Regions from separate parts of the Variovorax raffinosi genome, predicted to be linked through region 2. Evidence: riboswitches for the same ligand, from Rfam matches in the RefSeq annotation. Region 2 holds a riboswitch; the other holds the start of a gene.
The links. A riboswitch is a leader RNA that binds a small molecule or an ion and turns the genes downstream of it on or off. The one in region 2 is predicted to bind S-adenosylhomocysteine.
Positions count from the first base shown of each region.

Region 1: another riboswitch for S-adenosylhomocysteine. It lies ahead of metH (methionine synthase); the one in region 2 lies ahead of ahcY (adenosylhomocysteinase).

Region 1 is NZ_JBPJZR010000022.1:35,289-38,698, reverse strand. It holds gene metH (methionine synthase) at 1-1,750, opposite strand, end outside; S-adenosyl-L-homocysteine riboswitch at 1,818-1,893, opposite strand; gene ACSFB7_RS36485 (esterase/lipase family protein) at 2,027-3,076, shown strand; gene ACSFB7_RS36480 (lipase secretion chaperone) at 3,087-3,410, shown strand, end outside.
Region 2 is NZ_JBPJZR010000007.1:290,306-293,715, forward strand. It holds gene ACSFB7_RS21985 (TlyA family RNA methyltransferase) at 1-538, opposite strand, end outside; gene ahcY (adenosylhomocysteinase) at 547-1,986, opposite strand; S-adenosyl-L-homocysteine riboswitch at 2,050-2,118, opposite strand; gene ACSFB7_RS21995 (hypothetical protein) at 2,281-3,410, shown strand, end outside.

The sequences.
Region 1 (3,410 bases), on a different contig from region 2:
TGGCCAGCGGCCACATCGGCACCTGCTTCTTGTTGGCGTGCTGGGTGCGCACCTTCTCGTAGTCGGCGTTGATCTCGTCGATGTACGCGGTGGCCTGGTCGCTCAGCAGCGACTGCGCCACGCTCACGCTGCGCGAGGCGTCGGGCACGTAGACCACGGGGCCTTCGTAGTGCGGCGCGATCTTCACGGCGGTGTGCACGCGGCTGGTGGTGGCGCCGCCGATCATCAGCGGGATCTTCTTGATGCGGAAATGGTCGTCGCGCTGCATCTCGCCGGCCACGTACTGCATTTCTTCGAGGCTCGGCGTGATCAGGCCCGACAGGCCCACGATGTCCGCGCCCTCGACCTTGGCACGCGCCAGGATTTCGTGGCACGGGACCATCACGCCCATGTTCACCACTTCGAAGTTGTTGCACTGGAGCACGACGGTCACGATGTTCTTTCCAATGTCATGCACGTCGCCCTTCACGGTGGCGATGATGATCTTGCCCTTGGTGCGCACGTCGCGGCCAGCGGCCTCGTCGCGCAGCTTTTCTTCCTCGATGTAGGGCAGCAGGTGGGCCACGGCAGACTTCATCACGCGCGCCGACTTCACCACCTGCGGCAGGAACATCTTGCCGGCGCCGAACAGGTCGCCCACGATGTTCATGCCATCCATGAGCGGGCCTTCGATCACGTGCAGCGGACGGCCGCCCTTGGCCAGGATCTGCTGGTAGGCCTCTTCGGTGTCCTCGACGATGAAGTCGGTGATGCCGTGCACCATGGCGTGCGACAGCCGCTGGTTGACGTGCACCGGGGCCTCGGGCGTGCCGCGCCATTCGAGGCGCTTGCTCTCGTCCTTGGCGCCGCTCTTGGCGGTCTCGGCGATCTCGACAAGGCGCTCGCCGGCATCGGGGCGGCGGTTGAGCACCACGTCTTCCACGCGCTCGCGCAGGATCGGCTCCAGGTCGTCGTACACGCCGACCATGCCGGCGTTGACGATGCCCATGTCCATGCCCGCCTGGATCGCGTGGTACAGGAACACGGTGTGGATGGCTTCGCGCATCGGGTCGTTGCCGCGGAAGCTGAAGCTCACGTTCGACACGCCGCCCGACACCTTGGCGCCCGGCAGGTTCTGCTTGATCCAGCGCACGGCTTCGATGAAGTCGACCGCGTAGTTGTCGTGCTCCTCGATGCCGGTGGCAATGGCGAAGATGTTCGGGTCGAAGATGATGTCTTCGGGCGGGAAGCCCACCTCGTCGACCAGGATGCGGTAGGCCCGCTCGCAGATCTCGATCTTGCGCGCGTAGGTGTCGGCCTGGCCCTTCTCGTCGAAGGCCATGACCACGGCGGCGGCGCCGTAGCGGCGCACCAGCTTCGCCTCGTGCTTGAACTTGTCCACGCCCTCCTTCATGGAGATGGAGTTGACGATGCCCTTGCCCTGGATGCAGCGCAGGCCGGCCTCGATCACGTCCCACTTGGAGCTGTCGACCATCACCGGCACGCGCGCGATGTCGGGCTCGCTGGCAATGAGGTTCAGGAAGCGGACCATGGCGACCTTGCTGTCGAGCATGGCCTCGTCCATGTTGATGTCGATGACCTGGGCGCCGTTCTCGACCTGCTGGCGCGCGACGGCCAGGGCCTCTTCGAACTGGCCGTTCAGGATCATCCGCGCGAAGGCCTTGGAGCCGGTGACGTTGGTGCGCTCGCCGATGTTGACGAACAGCGTGCCCGCGCCGATGGCGACCGGTTCGAGACCGGACAGCTTCATGGGAGGGGGAACAAAAGCGGAAGAGGGAGCGGGAATCTGGGACATGGCCTCACCTGCGGAAAAGTCAAACAGGCGAGCGTCGTTGTCGCCCCAAGCCTGACGGTTTGCCTCTGTGGCAAGCCGCTGCAACGCTCCTTGGGAAGTCGCGTATTTTAGGTCGATTCGGCCAGCCCCGGGGAAAACCCCAGTTTCCATTTCGGCGTCGATCCACAGAATGCGGCCACCGTTTCCGAACGAACGTTCGTGTTTTTCAACCAACGTAAGGGAGAGCGCCGAATGGCCAAGAAGTGGAATGCCCGGCTGCAGCATGCAGCAGCCCATCCGATGCGCGCCGTGGCGCTTTGCTGCGGCCTCATGGTCGCGGGAGCCCTGGCGCACAACGCCCATGCCGCCGCCAGCGGCAGCTCGACGCTGGTGCAGGCCCGGGCGACATCCGACGAGGCCAGGACCAGGTACCCGATCGTGCTGGTCCATGGCCTGCTGGGCTTCGACAACCTGCTGGGCGTCGACTACTTCTACGGCATTCCCGGCAAGCTGGCCGGCGCGGGCGCCAAGGTCTACGTGGCCCAGGTGTCGGGCACCAACACCTCGGAGATTCGCGGCGAGCAGTTGCTGCAGGAGCTCAAGACCATCCGCGTGCTGGAGAAGAACCCCACGCTCAAGTTCAACCTGATCGGCCATTCGCAGGGCGCGCCCACGGTGCGCTACGTTGCGGCGGTGGCTCCGGACATGATCGCCTCGGTCACCTCGGTGGGCGGTGCGAACGGCGGCTCGAAGGTGGCGGACCTGCTGGCCACGCTGCCCGATGGAAGCATCGCCCAAGGCGTGGCCGTGACCGCCATCGGACTGCTGACGAACGTGATCGGCTTCCTGTCGGGCAAGGACCCGAGCCAGTTGCCCGAAGTGCCCCTGAACGCCCTCGCCTCGCTGACCACCGCGGGCGGCGCGGCCTTCGACAAGAAATTCCCGCAGGGGCGCCCGGTCGCGGGCTCCTCATGCGACGTCAAGAGCGGCGCGGCCGTGGTCAACGGCGTGCGCTACTACTCGTGGTCGGGCGTCTCGACCGGCTTGAGCCTGTTCGACCCGAGCGATGCGGCCCTCTCGGCGCTGGGCACCCTCTTCTTCTTCGGCGAAGCCAACGACGGTCTGCTCGCGGCCTGCACCACCCGCTTGGGCACGCACCTGGGCGACTACCGCCAGAACCACCTGGACGAAGTCAACCAGGTGCTAGGCAACACCCACGGCAGCCAGTTTCCGTACTACGAGAAGAAGCCGCCGGACATCTTCAAGGACCAGGCCGCGCGGCTGAAAAGCGCGGGCCTCTGAGGGCGCGGGCATGCGCAGGCAGTGGGCTTTCTGGGCCGTCGGCGGGGCGCTGCTGATCGCGGTCGGCGGCGGCTGGTTCGCCGCCGGTCCTGAAGCGATCGACGCGCCGCAGGCGCCCGGTCGTGACGTGCTCGCCGCCGCAGCCGCGCCGAGCCCCGAGGCTCGCCCGGTGCAGGCACCCGCCGCCCCCGACGCGCTGCTGACCAGCGACCTGCTCTCCGTCTTCGACAAGGTGCTCACCGAAGCACAGGCCGACAGCAAGGCCGCCCTGATGGCCAGGGCGCCCGCCCTACTCGCCAAGTACCTGCGCGAAGACTGGCGCGTGCGCGCGCTG
Region 2 (3,410 bases):
CATCGGCCAAAAACTCGACGACAGCCGGCAGCACCAGCGTGAGCGAGATGAACGACAGGTCGCCAACGATCAGGTCGAAACGCGACTCGCCCTCTTCTTCCAGATCGTCCGGCGAGAGGGCCCGCGCATTGACACCTTCGATGGCGACCACGCGCTCGTCCTCGCGCAACTTCGCATGCAGTTGCCCGTGGCCGACATCGACCCCCACGACCTTCGTCGCGCCGCGCTGCAGCAGGCAATCGGTGAAGCCGCCGGTCGACTGGCCCACGTCGAAGCACAGCTTGCCGGCGGGATCGATCCCGCTGACCTGCAGTGCCCCTTCGAGCTTGAGGCCGCCGCGCGACACATAGCGCGCCTCGGCCGCATCGACCAGTTCCAGCTCGGCGGACTCGGGCACGTCGTCCTTGTTCTTGACGACCGAGCGCCACGCGTCGCTCGTGCCCGCGTCGCGCCAGCGCATGCCGCCGGCAATCAGCCGCACGGCCTGCGAACGCGACGCGGCAAGGCCGCGCTCCACCAACAGTTGATCAGCGCGCATGTGCCCGATCAGTAGCGGTACGTGTCCGGCTTGTACGGGCCGTTCTTGCTCACGCCGATGTAGGCTGCTTGCGAGTCCGTCAGTTCGGTCAGCATGGCGCCGACCTTCTTCAGGTGCAGGCGTGCGACCTTCTCGTCCAGGTGCTTGGGCAGCACGTAGACCTTGCCGACCTGGTAGGCGTCGGGCTTGGTGAACAGCTCGATCTGGGCGATGGTCTGGTTCGCGAACGACGACGACATCACGAAGCTCGGGTGGCCCGTGCCGCAGCCCAGGTTCACCAGGCGGCCCTTGGCCAGCAGGATGATCTTCTTGCCGTCCGGGAAGGTGATGTGGTCGACCTGCGGCTTGATTTCTTCCCACTCGTACTTCTCGATCGAAGCGACGTCGATCTCGTTGTCGAAGTGGCCGATGTTGCAGACGATGGCCTGGTCCTTCATCTTGGCCATCGTGTCGTGCGTGATGACGTCCTTGTTGCCGGTGGTCGTCACGAAGATGTCGGCCTTGTCGGCGGCATATTCCATGGTCACGACCTTGTAGCCTTCCATCGCGGCCTGCAGGGCGTTGATCGGGTCGATCTCGGTCACCCACACTTGCGCCGACAGTGCGCGCAGTGCCTGTGCCGAGCCCTTGCCCACGTCGCCGTAGCCGGCCACGCAAGCGACCTTGCCGGCGATCATCACGTCGGTTGCGCGCTTGATGCCGTCCACCAGCGATTCACGGCAGCCGTACAGGTTGTCGAACTTGCTCTTGGTGACCGAGTCGTTCACGTTGATGGCGCGGAACAGCAGCGTGCCCTTGGCGCTCATCTCGTTCAGGCGGTGCACGCCCGTGGTGGTTTCTTCGGTCACACCGATGATTTCGGCGGACTTGCGGGTGTACCAGGTCGAATCGACAGCCAGCTTGGCCTTGATCGCGGCGTACAGGATGCGCTCTTCTTCGCTGGTCGGGTTGGCCAGCACGCCCAGGTCCTTCTCGGCGCGTTGGCCCAGATGCATCAAGAGCGTGGCGTCGCCGCCGTCGTCCAGGATCATGTTCGGGCCTTCACCCTTCGAACCCTTGGGGCCGAAGTCGAAGATGGCGTGCGTGTATTCCCAGTAGTCCGTCAGCGACTCGCCCTTGATGGCGAACACCGGCGTGCCTGCGGCAGCGATGGCGGCGGCGGCGTGGTCCTGCGTCGAGAAGATGTTGCACGAAGCCCAGCGCACTTCGGCGCCCAGGGCTTGCAGCGTCTCGATCAGCACGGCCGTTTGAATGGTCATGTGCAGCGAGCCCGTGATGCGCGCGCCCTTGAGCGCCTGGCCCTTGGAGAACTCTTCACGGATGGCCATCAGGCCGGGCATTTCGGTTTCCGCAATGCGGATTTCCTTGCGGCCCCAGGCGGCAAGGGAAAGGTCGGCGATCGCCTGGTTGACGGTCGAAACGGGGGTCGGCTTGAGAACAGCGCTCATGAGAACTCCAAAACTGGTTTGAAAGATGCCACTGCGTACGGGGAAAAAACTCACCGCGAGAACAGCGGGTGAGCGTGGTTGCGATGTGGTCCGAGCCTCACGCCTGATGGCGCTGCAACGCTCCTCGGAACGGCGGATTGTAGACGGGGCGCAAGGCCGAGCCAAGCCGGGGGGTTTGGGCTGGCATTTGTCAGCCTCGGCGTTACAGACACCTCTTTTTACGATTTCCCCGGGGTTCGGTTCAGGAGCCAGCCGGCTCGCTGCCTAGCCCATCTGAAAAGAAGAGGGATCCACATGAGAGTGACGAGATATCTCGCGGGTTGCGGACTGGTCGCCTTGCTGGCGGCCTGCGGAGGTGGTGGTGGCGGTGCACCGGGCGGCGGGCTCCCGCTTGCCGCTGGCAATGCCCAGCCGCAAGCGGAGGTCGCGATGGCCCCTGCGATGGCCAAGGCACAGGACAACACCGACGCGCGCAGCGGCACCTACCGCGTCTACGCGGCCAACGGCACGCAGCAGACGCTGTCGGTCGACTTCGACGCTGGCAGCTACACGATGACCGACAACCTCGGCGCGGCGGAATCCGGCTCCTTCAGCGAGGACTTCACCGAACCGGGCACCTACGTCTTTGCCAGCGGCCGCGTCACCACTACGGCGAACACGGCGCGCTTCCGTGTCACGGCCGATGCCATCGTCGGTGCGTTCCCGTTCCAGACGGCGTATTCGAGCCCCGCCACGTACGCCGTACAGCCCTTCGCGGCCGCACGCGACTTCGTGACCACCGCATCGCAACTGGACGGCACCTACAACCGCTTCGGCATCACGCGCAGTCCCGGTGGCCCGGATTCGCAGATGCTCGCCATGCGCATTTCGGGCAGCGGCACGCTGCTGGAGTTCTGCTTCGACAACGTGATCTACAAGATCGACCTCTGCCCCGCCGCCTCGAAGCGAACCTACACGGTCGCGGCTGGAACCGACGACGCATGGGTCGCGACGAACACCGCCAACGCGAACGAAACCGCGAACTTCCGCATGGCGCGCATCGGGGGCCAGAACGTCTATCTGAGCGCGGGCCTGAGCACCACGCCGGCGGTGCAGTTCATGCGGATCGCCCTGCCCGAGTCGCCCAACTGGCCCACCACGCGCGGCCTGGGCGCATCGACCGAGGGCAGTTGGGGCAGCAACCTCGTCGACACCGCGAACTCGGTGCGAACGGCCACCAACCCGGATGGCAGCTACGGCATCCTGACGCTTCCGGTGGGCGGCACCTTCTCGTCGCAGCCCGAAGGCATCCGCCTGGTCAACGGCAGCGGAACGCGCAAGTACTACGCGATGCAGAACGGCTTGCTGTCGGTGGTGGTCGGCACGCGCAATCCGAACACGCAGGGTTACGTGCAGATCAACCTGATCGACACCGGCACGGCCCC